2 regions of the Streptomyces sp. NPDC053432 genome follow, and region 1 is predicted to be linked to the other one. Evidence: riboswitches for the same ligand, from Rfam matches in the RefSeq annotation. Region 1 holds a riboswitch; the other holds the start of a gene.
The links. A riboswitch is a leader RNA that binds a small molecule or an ion and turns the genes downstream of it on or off. The one in region 1 is predicted to bind cobalamin.

Region 1 (8,406 bases):
AGCAGCCCGTCGCCGCCCGGATCGTGCGCGTGGTGAACGCGTACGAGGACCTCACCGGCGCCGCGGGCGGGGGCCGTCACCCGGGCGGCTCACTGGCCGCCCTGGAGCAGTTGCGGCTGGGCACCGGGCGGGACTACCAGCCCGAGGTCGTGGAGTGCCTGGCGAGGGTTCTGGCCAGGAGTGGACGTGACAGAGTTGTTCCTGTACCACCGGGGTAACCCATGGGTAATGAGCGGCCGTCCGAGTGGGCATGGTTGGATGCCAGTAAGAGCGACCGTGAGAGTGTCCGCAAGGCTGCACCAGAGTCCCCCAGCCACCGCTGGGAGGTGCCCCCAGGCAGGCGGGAATCGTGAGGATCTTCGGGAAGGTACGGCATAGGCCCTCCGCCTCGTGGCGGCAGGCCACCGACCGCGCGTTCACGCTGATCGGCGACGGTCGGTACGAGGACGCGGGTGCGCTCCTGACCAGGGCAGCGGACCTGGAACCCTGGCTGTCCGAGTCCTGGTTCAACCTGGCCCTGCTCCACAAGTTCCGGCACGACTGGGAGCAGGCGAGGGCCGCCGGGCTGCGCGCCGTGGCCCTGCTGGACCGCGAGACGGGCGCCCCGGACTGGTGGAACGTCGGGATCGCCGCCACCGCGCTCCAGGACTGGCCGCTGGCGCGGCGGGCCTGGCAGGCGTACGGGCTGAAGGTGCCCGGCGACGCCGGCGCGGGCAGCGGCAAGCACAGTGGTGAGCCGGTCGGCATGGAGCTCGGCAGCGCCGCGGTCCGCCTCTCGCCCGAGGGCGAGGCCGAGGTGGTCTGGGGCCGCAGGCTGGACCCGGCCCGGCTGGAGGTCCTCTCCATCCCGCTGCCCTCCTCGGGGCGGCGCTGGGGCGAGGTCGTGCTGCACGACGGGGTCCCGCACGGCGAGCGGATCACCGCGGCCGGCCCCTCGTACCCGGTCTTCGACGAGATCGAGCTGTGGGCGCCGTCGCCGGTGCCCACCTGGGTCGTGCTCCTGGAAGCGGCGAGCGAGACCGACCGGGACGCGCTGGAGCAGCTCGCCGCGGACGCGGGCTTCGCCGCCGAGGACTGGTCCTCGTCGGTCCGGCTGCTGTGCCGGACCTGCTCGGAGAGCGAGATGCCGAGCGACGAGGGCGACGGCGAGCACCTGGACCCGCACGACCACAGCGAACCGGGGCACCCCGGCCCGCTGGGACACCGCACGGCCGGTTCCGGCTCGCTGTGGGTGCCCGAACGCGAATGCGGCATCGCGGCCCCGCCCGGCCTCGTGCGCGGTCTGCTCGACGGCTGGGTCGCCGACAGCCCGGACACCCGCGAGTGGCGGGATCTCGAAGAAGTCTGCTGAGCAGGGGCCGTAGGCTGTACGGGCACATCGGTGACTTACGGAAGGCGTACGGCGGACATGGCGCAGCAGGAGAACGAGGTTGTTGGCGAGCTCGTGAACGACGGGTACGTCGTGGACACCGAGGACTGTGCGGAGCGCGAACTGGCCCACCGCGAGCGCGGCACGGCCCGCCCCATCACGGTGGTCGGCAACCCGGTCCTGCACCGCGAGTGCAAGGACGTCACCGAGTTCGGCGAGGAACTGGCGCAGCTGATCGACGACATGTTCGCCAGCCAGAAGGCCGCCGAGGGCGTGGGCCTGGCCGCGAACCAGATCGGCGTGGACGCCAAGGTCTTCGTCTACGACTGCCCCGACGACGACGGCGTGCGCCACACCGGTGTCGTGGTCAACCCCCGGCTGGTGGAGCTGCCGGCCGGGACCCGGGTCCTGGACGACTCCAACGAGGGCTGCCTGTCGGTTCCGACCGCCTACGCCTCGCTGGCCCGCCCGGACTACGCCGAGGTCACCGGGCAGGACGCCCAGGGCAACCCGATCAAGGTGCGCGGCACCGGCTACTTCGCGCGCTGCCTCCAGCACGAGACCGACCACCTGTACGGCTACCTGTACATCGACCGGCTCTCGAAGCGCGACCGCAAGGACGCCCTGCGGCAGATGGCGGAGGGCACCCCCCGCTACGAGACCGTTCCCAACGACTGACGCCTCGCCGGGCCCCAGCCCGTGTCGGTGGCCGGGGCTTCGGTGGTCGTGCGGGCGACGCGGGACATGTGGCCCCCTCGGGCGGGTGTGAGTGGTGGGGCCGGACCGCCGCGCGGGGCGGCCGGGCCGGGCGCAATCACCGTACGCCGCCGCCCGGCTACGCACGGGTCCGGTTCAAGCCAACTCGGGGCCGCCGCGATCCGGTCAGGCGACGGCCCGGGGGCCGCGGAAGGCACGCCTGAAGGAGTTCGGGGTGGTGCCGAGCGTCCGCAGGAAGTGGTGGCGCAGGGCGGCCGCGTTGCCGAAGCCGCAGTGGCCGGCGATCGCGTCGACGGTCTCGTCAGTGGTCTCCAGCAACTCCTGGGCGAGCAGCACCCGCTGGCGCAGCACCCACTGGTAGGGGGTGGTGCCGGTCTCCTGGAGGAAGCGGCGGGCGAAGGTGCGCGGTGACATGTGCGCGCGCTCCGCCAGCTGCTCGACGGTGATCTCCTCCTCCAGGTGGCGGGCCATCCACGCGATCACCTCGCCCACCGTGTCGCAGGCCGTGCGCGGCAGCGGCCGCTGGATGAACTGGGCCTGGCCGCCGTCCCGGTGGGGCGGCACGACCATCCGCCGCGCGATGGTGTTGGCCACCTCCGCGCCCTGCTCCTGCCGTACGACGTGCAGGCACGCGTCGATCCCGGAGGCGGTGCCGGCCGCGGTGACGACCTGGCCCTCGTCCACGTACAGCACGTCGGGGTCGACCAGGGCGCGCGGATAGCGGCGCACCAGCGCGGGCGCGTGCATCCAGTGCGTGGTGCAGCGGCGGCCGTCGAGCAGCCCGGCCGCACCCAGCATGAAGGCGCCGCTGCACACGCTCAGCAGCCGCGCGCCGCGCGCCACGGCCCGGTCGAGCGCGCCCAGCAGCGCCTCCGGGTAGTCCCGGGTGGGGGCCTCCCGGTCGGCGGGCAGGCAGATCAGGTCCGCCTCCTCCAGCCGCTCGGGCCCGTGGGGGAGCGTGAGGGCGAAGTGGCCGTCGCCGGCGGGCAGCGGGTTGTCCTCGACCGCGCAGACGGCGAAGTCGTACACCGGCAGGCCCATCGCGCTGCGGTCGATCCCGAAGACCTCGCAGAAGATGCCCAGTTCGAAGGGGGCGACCCCGTTGACCACGGCCACGGCGACGTTGTTCAGAGGCATGGGTCCAGTGTGGCAGTAATTCGCTCTTTCATGACAGTCCTGCCACTGTCCGGTTTTCGCCGCTCTCGCGAGAGTGGAGCCATGACCACGCTCCTGAACCACCTCGTCGTCCTCGCCGTCGCGGCCCTCCTCGCCGGCCCCTCCCTGTACGCGCTCGCCCGCGAACGCACGATCGACCGGCAGCTGCGCGAAGCAGCCGCCGGCCGATCGGAGGCGAAGGAGTGCGAGCCCTCGAAGGCTCAGAAGTCCTCGTCCAGGTCGACGGTCCCCTCGACCGCGACCTGGTAGGCCGACGGGCGGCGCTCGAAGAAGTTCGTCAGCTCCTGGACGCCCTGCAGCTCCATGAAGGAGAACGGGTTCTGCGAGCCGTACACCGGCGGGAAGCCGAGGCGGACCAGGCGCTGGTCGGCGACGCACTCCAGGTACTCGCGCATCGACTCGGTGTTCATGCCCGGCAGACCGTCGCCGCACAGGTCGCGGCCGAACTGGAGCTCCGCCTCGACGGCCTCCTTCAGCATGTCGGTGACCTGCTGCCGCAGCTCCTCGTCGAAGAGCTCCGGCTCCTCCTTGCGGACGGTGTCGATGACCGCGAAGGCGAAGTCCATGTGGCAGCTCTCGTCGCGGAACACCCAGTTGGTGCCGGTGGCCAGGCCGTGCAGCAGACCGCGGGAGCGGAACCAGTACACGTACGCGAAGGCGCCGTAGAAGAACAGGCCCTCGATGCACGCGGCGAAGCAGATCAGGTTCAGCAGGAAACGGCGGCGGTCGGCCTGCGTCTCCAGCCGCTCGATCTTCTCGACCGAGTCCATCCACTTGAAGCAGAACTGCGCCTTCTCACGGATCGAGGGGATCTCCTCGACCGCGTCGAAGGCCGCCGCGCGGTCGTCCGGGTCGGGCAGGTAGGTGTCGAGCAGCGTCAGGTAGAACTGGACGTGCACGGCCTCCTCGAACAGCTGGCGCGACAGGTACAGGCGCGCCTCCGGGGAGTTGATGTGCTTGTAGAGGGTGAGCACCAGGTTGTTCGAGACGATCGAGTCGCCCGTCGCGAAGAACGCCACCAGACGGCCGATCATGTGCTGCTCGGCCGGGGTCAGCTTCGCGAGGTCGGCGACGTCCGAGTGGAGGTCGACCTCCTCCACGGTCCAGGTGTTCTTGATGGCGTCCCGGTAGCGCTCGTAGAAGTCGGGGTAGCGCATCGGGCGGAGCGTGAGCTCGAAGCCCGGGTCCAGGAGGTTCTTGTCGGACTGGGTGTTGCTCATTACTGGCAGGCCTCGCAGGACTCGGGGTTCTCAAGGGAGCAGGCCAGCGCATCGGCGTCGACGGCCTGGGGGAGCGCCACCGGGGTGGCGGCCTGCGCGGCGCGGGCGATCTTCGTCGCCGGGCGCGAGCGCAGGTAGTACGTGGTCTTCAGGCCCTGCTTCCAGGCGTACGCGTACATCGAGCTGAGCTTGCCGATGGTGGGCGTCTCCAGGAACAGGTTCAGCGACTGCGACTGGTCGAGGAACGGCGTACGGGCCGCCGCCATGTCGATCAGGCCGCGCTGCGGGATCTCCCACGCCGTGCGGTACAGCTCGCGCACCTCCGCCGGGATCCAGCCGAAGCCCTGGACCGAACCGGAGGAGTCGCGCAGCGCCTCGCGGGTCTGGGCGTCCCACACGCCGAGCTGCTTCAGCTCCTCCACCAGGTAGCCGTTGACCTGGAGGAACTCGCCCGACAGGGTCTCGCGCTTGAAGAGGTTGGAGACCTGCGGCTCGATGCACTCGTACACGCCGGCGATCGAGGCGATCGTCGCCGTCGGGGCGATCGCGAGGAGCAGCGAGTTGCGCATGCCGGTCTTGGCGACGCGGGCGCGCAGGGCGTCCCAGCGCTCCGGCCAGTTCAGCTCGGTCTCGTAGTGGTCCGGGTGCAGGACGCCGCGCGCGGTGCGGGTCTGCTGCCACGCGGGCAGCGGGCCGCTGCGCTCGGCGAGGTCGCACGAGGCCTCGTACGCGGCCAGCATGATGCGCTCGGAGAGCTTCGTGGACAGCGCCTTCGCCTCGGCGGAGTCGAAGGGCAGCTTCAGCTTGAAGAAGACGTCCTGGAGGCCCATGGCGCCCAGGCCGACCGGTCGCCAGCGGGCGTTGGAGCGGCCCGCCTGCTCGGTCGGGTAGAAGTTGATGTCCACCACGCGGTCGAGGAAGGTGACGGCGGTGCGGACGGTCTCGTCGATCCGCTCCCAGTCGATCCCGCCGTCCACGACGAAGGCGCCGAGGTTGACCGAGCCGAGGTTGCAGACGGCGGTCTCCCCGTCGTTCGTGACCTCGATGATCTCGGTGCACAGGTTGGAGGAGTGGACGACCGTGCCGGGCTCGGCGGTCTGGTTCGCCGTGCGGTTGGAGGCGTCCTTGAAGGTCATCCAGCCCTGGCCGGTCTGCGCGAGGGTGCGCATCATCCGGCCGTACAGGTCGCGGGCGGGCATGGTCTTGCGGGCCAGGCCCGACTCCTCGGCCTTGCGGTAGGCGGCGTCGAACGCGTCGCCCCACAGGTCGACCAGCTCGGGGACGTCGGCCGGGGAGAACAGCGACCAGTCGGCGTCGGCGTTCACGCGGCGCATGAACTCGTCCGGCACCCAGTGGGCGAGGTTCAGGTTGTGCGTACGGCGCTGGTCCTCACCGGTGTTGTCGCGGAGCTCCAGGAACTCCTCGATGTCCGCGTGCCAGGTCTCCAGGTAGACGGCGGCGGCGCCCTTGCGGCGGCCGCCCTGGTTCACGGCGGCGACGGAGGCGTCCAGCGTCTTCAGGAACGGCACGATGCCGTTGGAGTGGCCGTTGGTGCCGCGGATCAGCGAACCGCGGGCGCGGATGCGGGAGTACGAGAGGCCGATGCCGCCGGCGTGCTTGGAGAGGCGGGCGACCTGGTGGTAGCGGTCGTAGATCGAGTCGAGCTCGTCCAGCGGGGAGTCCAGCAGGTAGCAGGAGGACATCTGCGGGTGCCGGGTGCCGGAGTTGAAGAGCGTGGGGGAGGAGGGCAGGTAGTCGAGGCGGCTCATCAGCCGGTACAGCGAGGCCACCTCCTCGACGGCCCGGACGCTCTCGTCCGCGGCGAGGCCGCAGGCCACGCGCAGCATGAAGTACTGCGGGGTCTCGATCACCTGGCGGGTGAGGGGGTGGCGCAGCAGGTAGCGGCTGTGCAGGGTGCGCAGGCCGAAGAAGCCGAAGCGGTCGTCCGCGCCCTCGGCGAGGGAGTGCTCGACCAGCGAGTCCAGCCGGGCCGCGTGGGCGCGGACGAACTCGGCCGTGCGGTCGGCGATGAGGCCCTCGCGGTGGCCGACCTCGACGGAACCGGAGAAGGAGGTGGAGCCCTGGCCGGCGGCCTCGTCGCGGACGGCCAGCGTCAGCAGCCGGGCGGCGAGCTTCGAGTACGCCGGGTCCTCGGAGATCAGGCCCGCGGCGGCCTCGGTGGCCAGGCCGCGCAGTTCGGCCTCGTCGGCCGTGGAGCTGCGGCCGCGCAGCGCGGCGGCGGCCACCCGGCCGGGGTCGGTGTCGGGGAGGTCCGCCGTCAGTTCGGTGAGGGTACGCAGCAGCGCGGCCCCCGGGCCCTCGGTGTTGTCGCCAGAAACGGACTCGGCGCGCGGTGCGGAAGGCGCGATGGTCACGGCGGGAGCTCTCCCTCGCTCGGCCCGGGCGACGGCGGGCGGACGCGGGGGAGCGCGTGCGGGCGTGGCAGGTACGCGTAACACCGCACGGCGTCCACCGGCCCAACCTCGAAGCCCGGACGTATCGGCACCCGGTTCGGTCGACCCGGGTGCACCGTCGGCAGGTCCTCGGACTTTTCATACCGTTGCGGGACAGTTCCGGATTCGCACCGGATTCCCCTGCGGCGACAGCGAGGATGAGCATACATGTGGGGGCCGCGTCCTGCGCGACCCCCTAGATGTTGTGTCGCTGCGGTTACAGCTCCAGACGGTAGGTGAGCAGGGTCAGCCCGGGAACGGGCGCCCAGTCCCGCTCGGGCGTGCGGACGAAACCGAGCCGTTCGTAGATCCGTTGGGCGCCCTGCATGCCGCGCTGGGTCGAGAGCACCAGGTGCGTGACGCCCTCCAGCTCCCGGGCCCGGGCCATGCAGGCCCGCACCAGGGCCTCGCCCGCGCCGCGTCCGCGCGCCTCCCGGGAGACGGCCAGCATCCGGAACTCCGCCTCGCCGGGCCCGGCGATGTCGGCGAGCGGGCTCCCGGGCGGGGCGAAGGTCACCCCGCCGAGCACGGCCCCCTCGTGGGCGGCCACGAGCACCTCGCCGTGGGCGGCCCGCCCGGCGACGTCGCGCAGCACGCCCGCGTAGAACGCCTCGCCGGAGCCGAGGAGCCCGTCGCCCAGGTAGGCCTGCGCGGTGATCTCGCCGAGCTGTTCGTATTCGGCGGGTCGGGCCGCCCTGATCAGGATGTCCATGCGGTCGAGTGTGCCGGACGGGTGTCGGCGGTCGGCGCTATCGTCGGAGGCAGCACCGTCGAGGAAGGCGAGCGAGGCATGACCGTCATGACCGAACGCCCCCACATGACGACCGAAGCGTTCGAGCACCTGGCCCGGATAGCGGCCCGCGAGGAGGAGGGGCTGCGACTGGAATTCATCGGTGGGGTGCTGAGGAGCAAGGCCATGCCTGACGGGGACCACGGGCGGATCATCGTATGGCTGTCGCGGATCTGCATCCAACACCGTCCGGGGTTCTGGCTGCACGCCGGGCAGGGGATCAAGGCCGAACAGCACCGGGAAGGGCGCGCCATTCCGGATGGGGTCCTGGCACACGAAGACGCCTTCGTCGGGCAGGGCGACTGGGTGGATCCGAACTCGATCCTGATGGCCGTCGAGGTGACCTCGTGGGACTCCGACACCGAGCGGCGCGACCGGGTCGAGAAGCCGCGCGCCTACGCGGAGACCGGTATCCCCGTGTACCTGCTCATCGACCGGCTCAAGTGCCAGGTTCTCGTTCACAGCGACCCTGACGGCGAGCGCTACGAGACCGTCCGCACCGTTCCCTTCGGCAGGGAAGTCAACCTTCCCGAGCCCGTCGGGATCACCCTCCGGACCGAGCCCCTCAAGGACTGGGTGCGCTGACGAACGGCGAAGGGCCCCGCCGTACTCGGCGGGGCCCTTCGGGCTGCGCTCAGCAGCAGCGGAAGCCCTCGCGGGGGTCCGCCTCGCGGGCGTCCG
Region 2 (8,406 bases), on a different contig from region 1:
ACATCGATGCGGGGGCGGCCCAGTTCGGCGAGCGGGACGGCTTCAAGGCCGGTCACGCGGCGGGAGGCCTCGTCCCAGACCGGGCGGACGCCCAGGAGGGCGAGTGCCTCGGCCACGTCGTCGCCCGCCGTGCGCATCGCACTCGTACCCCACAGGGACAGGCCGACGGAGGCGGGCCACTCGTCGTCGTGGTCCGCGCGGTAGCGGGCGAGGAGGGAGTCCGCGAGGGCCTGGCCCGTCTCCCAGGCGAGGCGGGAGGGGACGGCCTTCGGGTCGACCGAGTAGAAGTTGCGGCCCGTCGGCAGGACGTTGACCAGGCCGCGCAGGGGCGAACCGGAGGGGCCCGCCGGGACGAACTCGCCGTCCAGGGCCGAGACCACGTGGGCGATCTCGTCCGTGGTGCCGGCCAGGCGGGGGACCACCTCGCGGGCGGCGAAGGACAGGACGTCGGCGACCGCCTGGGGGTGGCCCGCGGCCACGGCGGGTACGGCCTCCAGGGACCAGTCCGCGTCCTCCATGGCCCGGACCAGGGCGCGGGCCTGCTCCTCGACGGTGTCCGCCGAGGTGCGGGTGGCCGCGGACTCGTCCAGGCCGAGGGCCTCGCGCAGGCCCGGGAGGGCCGTCGTGCCGCCCCAGATCTGGCGGGCGCGCAGGATCGCGAGGACCAGGTTGACGCGGGACTCGCCGGCCGGGGCGCCGCCGAGGACGTGCAGACCGTCGCGGATCTGGGCGTCCTTGACCTCGCACAGCCAGCCGTCGACGTGCAGGAGGAAGTCGTCGAAGCCGTCGTCGTCCGGGCGCTCGTCCAGGCCCAGGTCGTGGTCGAGCTTCGCGGCCTGGATCAGGGTCCAGATCTGCGCGCGGATGGCCGGGAGCTTGGCCGGGTCCATGGCGCTGATCTGCGCGTACTCGTCCAGGTGCTGCTCCAGGCGGGCGATGTCGCCGTACGACTCGGCGCGCGCCATCGGCGGGACGAGGTGGTCGATGAGGGTCGCGTGGACGCGGCGCTTGGCCTGGGTGCCCTCGCCCGGGTCGTTGACCAGGAACGGGTAGATGAGGGGCAGGTCGCCGAGGGCCGCGTCGGGGGCGCAGGAGGCGGACAGGCCGGCGTTCTTGCCCGGGAGCCACTCCAGGTTGCCGTGCTTGCCCAGGTGGATCATCGCGTCGGCACCGAAGCCGCCGTCGGCCGCCGCCGCCTGGATCCAGCGGTACGCCGCCAGGTAGTGGTGCGACGGCGGCAGGTCCGGGTCGTGGTAGATCGCGATCGGGTTCTCGCCGAAGCCGCGCGGCGGCTGGATCAGGATCAGGAGGTTGCCGCGGCGCAGGGCGGCCAGGACGATGTCGCCCTCCGGGTTGGCGGAGCGGTCGACGAACATGTTTCCCGGCGCCTCGCCCCAGTGCTCCTCGACGCTCTCGCGCAGGTCGGCGGGCAGCTCGGAGTACCAGCGCTTGTAGTCCGCCGCCGGGATGCGGACGGGGTTGCGCGCCAACTGCTCCTCGGTCAGCCAGTCCTGGTCGTGGCCGCCGGCCTCGATGAGCGCGCGGATCAGCTCGTCGCCGTCGCCGGAGACCAGGCCGGGGATCTCGGCGGCCGGACCGAAGTCGTAGCCGTGGGAGATGAGGGTGCGCAGCAGCTCCACGGCGCTGGCCGGGGTGTCCAGGCCGACCGCGTTGCCGATGCGGGAGTGCTTGGTCGGGTACGCGGAGAGGACCAGCGCGATCCGCTTGTCACGGCGGTCGGTGTGGCGCAGGCGGGCGTGGCGCACCGCGATGCCGGCGACGCGGGCGGCGCGTTCGGGGTCGGCGACGTAGGCGGGCAGACCGTCCTCGTCGAGCTCCTTGAAGGAGAACGGGACCGTGATCAGGCGGCCGTCGAACTCGGGTACGGCGACCTGGGTGGCGGCGTCGAGGGGGGACAGGCCCTCGTCGTTCTCCTCCCAGGCGGAACGGGAGCCGGTCAGGCACAGGGCCTGGAGGATCGGCACGCCGAGGGCGGCGAGGGCGCCGGCGTCCCAGGACTCGTCGTCTCCGCCCGCGGAGGCGGTGGCGGGCTTGGTGCCGCCGGCGGCGAGGACGGTGGTGACGATCGCGTCCGCGGACTCCAGGGCCTGGAGGAGCTCCGGCTCCGGGGTGCGCAGGGAGGAGACGTACAGGGGGAGCGGCCGGGCGCCCTGGGCCTCGATCGCGTCGCAGAGGGCGTGCACGAAGGCGGTGTTGCCGGACATCTGGTGGGCGCGGTAGTAGAGCACCGCGATGGCGGGGCCGGTGGTCTGCGTGGAGGTGCGCTCCAGGGAGCCCCAGGTGGGGGCGGCGGCCGGGGGCTCGAAGCCGTGGCCGGTGAGGAGGACGGTGTCCGAGAGGAAGCGGGCCAGCTGCCCGAGGTTGGCCGGGCCGCCGTGCGCGAGGTAGGCGTGCGCCTCGGCCGCGATGCCGATGGGGACCGTGGAGGCCTCCATCAGCTGGGCGTCGGGAGCCTGTTCGCCGGTCAGGACGACGACCGGGCGGGTCTGGCCCGGGGCGAGGAGGACGTCGAGGCCGTCCTGCCAGGCGCGCAGGCCGCCGAGGAGGCGTACGACGACCAGGTCGACCCCGTCGAGGAGCGCGGGGAGGTCGTCGAGGGGCAGCCGGGAGGGGTTCGCGAACCGGTACGGGACGGCGGTGTCGCCGGTGGCGGCGGTGTCCGCGGTGGCGGCGGTGTTCGCGGCCAGGTTCGCGGCGCGGGCGCTGAGCAGATCGGTGTCGGACGTCGACAGCAGCAGGATCATGCGGCGGCAGGCCTTCCTCGGGGTTTCCGCGCCCCGGGCAGTGAGGACAGCGGGAGTTCCTGACTCACCCCGCGGGTCGCTCCGCGGGATTCACAGTGGCGGGACCGCGCCGGAATCGCACCGGGCTTCCTCCCATGTCGCCGTCCTCGGCGATGGCGGACCGTGTGGCGCCGCCGGGGGTCATCCTAGGGGGGCTTTGCCCTGGCCGGGCGAGGTGGGGGGTGGGGGCGGTTGCCGGGGCTCTGCCGTTGTGCTGCGCCGGCGGGGCGGTTCGGGTGCGGGGCCGTTGCCGGGGCTCTGCCGTTGTGCTGCGCCGGCTGGGGCGTTCGGGTGCGGGTCCGTTGCCGGGGCTCTGCCCCGGACCCCGCGCCTCAAACGCCGGCGGGGCTGGATTGGCCGGGCGGGGGCTGGATTGGCCGGGCGGGGGCTGGATTGGCTGGGCCGGGGGTGGATTGGCCGGGCGGGCCTGGATTGGCTGGGCCGGGGGTGGGTTGGCTGGGCGGGCCTGGATTGGCTGGGCGGGGGTGGGTTGGTGACGGTGTGGGTGCTCAGGGTGGCGACGGACACAGGTCGGGGGAGCGGAAACGTAGGTATGCTCGCCGCCATGCCCCAGCCCCCTGTCGCCGCATCGCGGGACGAACCCGTCATACGGGACCGCGGTGACGCCTGCCCCGGCGCGCTGCGGCTGCACGCCGCGGACGACGGGTTCCTCGCGCGGGTGCGGATCCCCGGCGGGCTGCTGACCGCGTCGCAGGCCGCCGCGCTGGCGGTCGCCGCCGACCGGTTCGGGGACGGGCACCTGGAGCTCACCTCGCGCGGGAACGTACAGCTGCGCGGCCTCGCCGACGGGTGCGGGGGCGGGCTCGCCGAGTTGCTCGACGCGGCCGGGCTGCTGCCCGCCCCGGCCCACGAGCGGGTGCGCAACATCGTCGCCTCCCCGCTCGCCGACCCCGGCCCGGCGACGGCGCTCGACGCACTGCTCTGCGCCGACGCCCGCGTCACCGCCCTGTCCGGGCGGTTCCTGTTCGCCGTCGACGACGGCCGTGGGGACGTCGCCGCCCTCGACCCCGACATCACCCTCCTCGGCCCCGACGCCGACGGCCGTACGCTGCTGCGCCTCGGCGCGGCCCGCGACGCCGTCGAGGTCCGGGCCGAGGACGCGCCCCGGGCCGCCCTGCTGGCCGCCCACCACCTCCTCGACGCCGTCGCGGAGGCCGGGACCCGGGCCTGGCGCGTGGCCGAGCTGACCGGCGAACACGCCCTGGACACCGGTGAGTTCGGCCGGGTGCTGGACGGTTTCGGGATCCCCGCCCGGTACGTTGCCGACGCGGCCGGGCCGTGCGCGCCGCCGCCCGCCCCCGGGGCCCACGGGGACGCGCTCTGCGTGCTGGTCCCGCTCGGCCGGCTCACCACCGCCCAGTGGCGGACGCTGCCGGGAGACCTGCGGATCACGCCCTGGCGCAGCATCGTCGTCACGGGCGGCGCCCCGGCGGCCGTCGACCCCGGGCTCGTCACCGACCCCGGCAGTCCCTGGCGGTCCGTCACCGCCTGTACCGGGCGGCCCGGTTGCGCGAAGTCCCTCGCGGACGTGCGTGCCGACGCGCGTGCCCTCGTACGGGTGGCGACGGGCGAGCTGCCCGTGCACTGGTCCGGCTGCGAGCGCAGGTGCGGGCACCCGCGGGGGACGCAATGGGTGGACGCCCTCGCCACGGGGGACGGATACCGGTTGTCCGTGCACGGGCGGGAAGTGTCCCGCGAGCCGGCAGACCTGGCGGCCGCGCTGTCGGCCGCGCGCCACGCGAACCCCTCAGATTCCGAAGCCGCAGTGAAGAAATGAGCGAGTACACCGTGTTCGAGTACGAGAAGGACGGCGCCGCGATCTACCGCCAGTCCTTTGCCACGATCCGCGCCGAGGCGGATCTCTCCGGGCTGCCCGCCTCGGTCGCCCAGGTCGCGGTGCGCATGATTCACGCCTGCGGGATGACCGACCTGCCCCGCGACCTGGGGTACACGCCCGAGGTGGTGCTGCGGGCCCGCGCCGCGCTGGAGGCCGGCGCGCCGATCCTGTGCGACGTGCAGATGGTCGCCAGCGGGGTCACCCGCAAGCGGCTGCCCGCCGACAACGACGTGATCTGCACCCTCTCCGACCCGGCCGTGCCGGAGCTCGCCGCGAAGATGGGCACCACGCGCAGCGCCGCCGCCCTCGAAGTCTGGCGTGACCGGGGCCTGTTGGAGGGATCCGTCATCGCCGTCGGCAACGCGCCCACCGCGCTCTTCCGGCTGCTGGAGATGATGGAGGAGGGCGCCCCGCGTCCCGCCGCCGTCATCGGCGTGCCCGTCGGCTTCATCGGCGCGGCCGAATCCAAGGACGCCCTCGCCGCGCACCCCTCCGGGCTCGACCACCTGATCGTGCGCGGGCGGCGCGGCGGCAGCGCCATCGCCGCCGCCGCCCTCAACGCCATTGCGAGCGTGGCCGAATGAGCGGCGGCAAGGGACGGCTGTACGGGGTCGGGCTCGGGCCCGGCGATCCGAACCTGATGACCCTGCGGGCCGTCGAGGTGATCGGCGAGGCGGACGTCGTCGCGTACCACAGCGCGCGCCACGGGCGGTCCATCGCCCGCTCGATCGCCGCGAAGCACCTGCGCGAGAGCCACATCGAGGAGCCGCTGGTCTACCCGGTGACGACCGAGACCACCGACCACCCCGGCGGGTACCAGGGCGCGATGGAGGAGTTCTACGAGGCCGCCGCGGCCCGGCTCGCCGCGCACCTGGACGCCGGCCGGACCGTCGCCGTGCTCGCCGAGGGCGACCCGCTCTTCTACAGCTCGTACATGCACATGCACAAGCGGCTCGCGGACCGCTACGAGACCGAGGTGATCCCCGGCGTCACCTCGGTGAGCGCCGCCGCCGCCCGGCTCGGCACCCCGCTCGTCGAGGGCGAGGAGGTGCTGACGATCCTCCCCGGCACCCTGCCCGAGGAGGAGCTCACCGCCCGGCTCGCCGCCACCGACTCGGCCGTCGTGATGAAGCTCGGCCGGACCTTCCCCGCCGTGCGCGGCGCGATGGAGACCAGCGGCCGGCTCGCCGAGGCGCGCTACGTCGAGCGCGCCACCATGGAGGGCGAGCGGACCGGGCTGCTCGCCGAGACGGACGCCCAGAGCGTGCCGTACTTCGCCGTCGCCGTAGTGCCCAGCCGGATCGGCAACCCGGGCAGCGTGCCCTCGGGGCCCGGCGAGGTCGTGGTCGTCGGCACCGGACCGGCCGGGCCGCTGTGGCTGACCCCGCAGACCCGGCGGGCGCTCGCCGACGCCGAGGTGCTCGTCGGGTACACGACGTACCTGGACCGGGTGCCCGTCAAGCCGGGCCAGGTCAGGCACGGTTCGGACAACAAGGTGGAGTCGGAGCGCGCCGAGTTCGCGCTCGACCTCGCCCGGCGCGGCAAGCGGGTGGCCGTGGTCTCCGGCGGCGACCCCGGGGTCTTCGCCATGGCCACGGCGGTCCTGGAGGTCGCGGGCCAGGACGGCTACAAGGACGTGCCCGTACGGGTCCTGCCGGGCGTGACGGCGGCCAACGCGGCGGCCGCCGCGGCCGGGGCGCCGCTCGGCCACGACTACGCGACCGTGTCGCTGTCGGACCGGCTCAAGCCGTGGGAGGTCATCGCGGAACGGCTGCGCGCCGCGGCCACCGCCGACCTGGTGCTCGCCCTGTACAACCCCGGTTCGCGCAGCCGGACCTGGCAGGTGGCGCAGGCCCGGGAGCTGCTGCTGGAGCTGCGCGCGCCGCAGACCCCGGTGGTCGTCGCACGCGACGTGGGTGGGCCGGAGCAGTCGGTGCGGATCGTCACGCTCGCCGAACTGGAGCCGTCCGAGGTGGACATGAGGACGATCCTGCTGATCGGTTCCTCGCAGACGCAGATCACCGAGCGGGCCGACGGGTCGCGGATCACGTGGACCCCGCGCCGGTACCCGTGACCGGGGTGGAGTGACGGGCGTCGGGCCCGGGGTGCCTGCTTCACCCCGGGCCCGGCGTGTTCACGCCCGCTGCCGCAGCCAGTCCAGGGCCGCTGCCACCGAAGCCGCCTCAGCCACGCCCTCCGGGACGGCCGGGCGGCGTACGACGAGGACCGGGACGCCCGCCTCACGGGCCGCGGTGAGCTTGGGGGCGGTGGCCGAACCGCCGCTGTCCTTGGTGACCAGGACGTCGATCCGGTGGCGGGCCAGCAGCGCCCGCTCGTCGTCCAGGGTGAAGGGGCCTCGGGCCAGTACGACTTCCAGGCGCGGCGGCACCGGCGCGTCCGGCGGGTCCACCGAACGCACCAGGAACCACGTCTCGGTGAGGTGCGCGAAGGTGTGCAGGCCCATCCGGCCGGTGGTGAGGAAGGCGCGGCCGCCGAGGGAGGGCAGCAGGGCCGCCGCTTCGGCGAGCGAGTCCGCGAAGGTCCAGGCGTCGCCGGGCTCCGGGGTCCAGCCGGGGCGGCGCAGCGCCAGCAGCGGGACGCCCGAAAGCGCCGCCGCGCGCGCCGCGTTGAAGCTCATCCGCTCCGCGAAGGGGTGGGTGGCGTCCACGAGGTGGGTGACCCCGTGGGCGGCGATCCACGCGGCCAGCCCGGCGGGCCCGCCGAAGCCGCCGATCCGGGTCTCGCCGGGCGGCAGCACGGGCGCGGCGACCCGGCCCGCGAGCGACGTGGTCACCCGGTAGGGCGCGGCCGGCGGCCCGGCGGCGGCCGCCGCGCCGGGGCGGCCGTTGCCGCGCAGCGAGTCCGGCGAGGAACCCCACCCCACTCCGACTCCCGGGGCCGCGCCGGCTCCCTGCCCCAGGCCGGCTCCCTGCCCCCGGCCGGCTCCCTGCCCCAGGCCGGCTGCCGGGCCCAGGTCGGCTCTCGGGCCCACGCCGGCCTCCGGGCCCGGGCCGGCTCCTGGGCCCAGGTCTACTCCCGGGCCCACGCCGGCTCCTGGGCCCACACCGGCTCCCCGCCCCACGGCGGCTCCCGGGGCCGTGCCGGCGTCCGGGCGCGCGTCGGCGTCCGGGCCGGTGCCGGCTTCCGGGCCCGGGCCCGGGCCGGCTTCCGGTCCGGTGTGTGCGAGCAGGTGCCCTCCCCCGTCGGCCAGCGCAGCGGCAAGGCGGCGGGCTTCCGTCGTGCCGCCCAGGATCAGGACGTGGCGTCCGGAGGCCGTCTCAGCAGACATGCCGGTCGCGTTCGGGGGAGTACAGGTGGCTGTCGCGGAATTGCTCCGCGCCCAGCGTGCGGCCCACCACGATGACGGCGGTGCGGACCAGCCCGTGCTCCTTCACCTGCGCGGCGATGTCGGCCAGGGTGCCCCGAAGGATCAGCTCGTCGGGGCGGCTGGCCATCGCCACCACCGCCACCGGGCACTCGGCCCCGTAGTGCGGCAGCAGTTCGTCGACGACCCGGTCCACGTACCGGGTGGCCAGGTGCAGGACCAGCAGGGCGCCGCTGCGGCCCAGCGTCGCCAGGTCCTCGCCCGGCGGCATGGGGGTGGCCTGCTGGGCGATCCGGGTGAGGATCACGGTCTGCCCGACGGTGGGGACGGTGAGCTCCCGCTTCAGCGCCGCCGCGGCCGCCGCGAAGGCCGGCACGCCCGGGACGACCTCGTACGGGATGCCGGCCGCGTCGAGCCGC

Region 2: linked by a shared signal. The riboswitch ahead of cobN (cobaltochelatase subunit CobN) and the one ahead of ACZ6Y1_RS17845 (ribonucleoside-diphosphate reductase subunit alpha) in region 1 are both predicted to bind cobalamin.

Annotation. Positions count from the first base shown of each region.
Region 1 covers NZ_JBVJKF010000009.1:242,707-251,112, forward strand. Annotated here, with positions in the region: gene ACZ6Y1_RS17815 (HD-GYP domain-containing protein) at 1-218, shown strand, start outside; gene ACZ6Y1_RS17820 (tetratricopeptide repeat protein) at 350-1,351, shown strand; gene def (peptide deformylase) at 1,409-2,047, shown strand; gene ACZ6Y1_RS17830 (helix-turn-helix domain-containing protein) at 2,252-3,223, opposite strand; gene ACZ6Y1_RS17835 (hypothetical protein) at 3,305-3,511, shown strand; gene ACZ6Y1_RS17840 (ribonucleotide-diphosphate reductase subunit beta) at 3,463-4,482, opposite strand; gene ACZ6Y1_RS17845 (ribonucleoside-diphosphate reductase subunit alpha) at 4,482-6,857, opposite strand; adenosylcobalamin-variant (AdoCbl-variant) riboswitch at 7,012-7,088, opposite strand; gene ACZ6Y1_RS17850 (GNAT family N-acetyltransferase) at 7,153-7,647, opposite strand; gene ACZ6Y1_RS17855 (Uma2 family endonuclease) at 7,726-8,310, shown strand; gene ACZ6Y1_RS17860 (YbdD/YjiX family protein) at 8,360-8,406, opposite strand, start outside.
Region 2 covers NZ_JBVJKF010000003.1:50,627-59,032, forward strand. Annotated here, with positions in the region: gene cobN (cobaltochelatase subunit CobN) at 1-2,765, opposite strand, end outside; cobalamin riboswitch at 2,806-2,932, opposite strand; gene ACZ6Y1_RS06410 (cobalamin biosynthesis protein CobG) at 3,358-4,602, shown strand; gene ACZ6Y1_RS06415 (precorrin-8X methylmutase) at 4,599-5,246, shown strand; gene ACZ6Y1_RS06420 (precorrin-2 C(20)-methyltransferase) at 5,243-6,736, shown strand; gene ACZ6Y1_RS06425 (cobalt-precorrin-6A reductase) at 6,797-7,519, opposite strand; gene cobM (precorrin-4 C(11)-methyltransferase) at 7,941-8,406, opposite strand, start outside.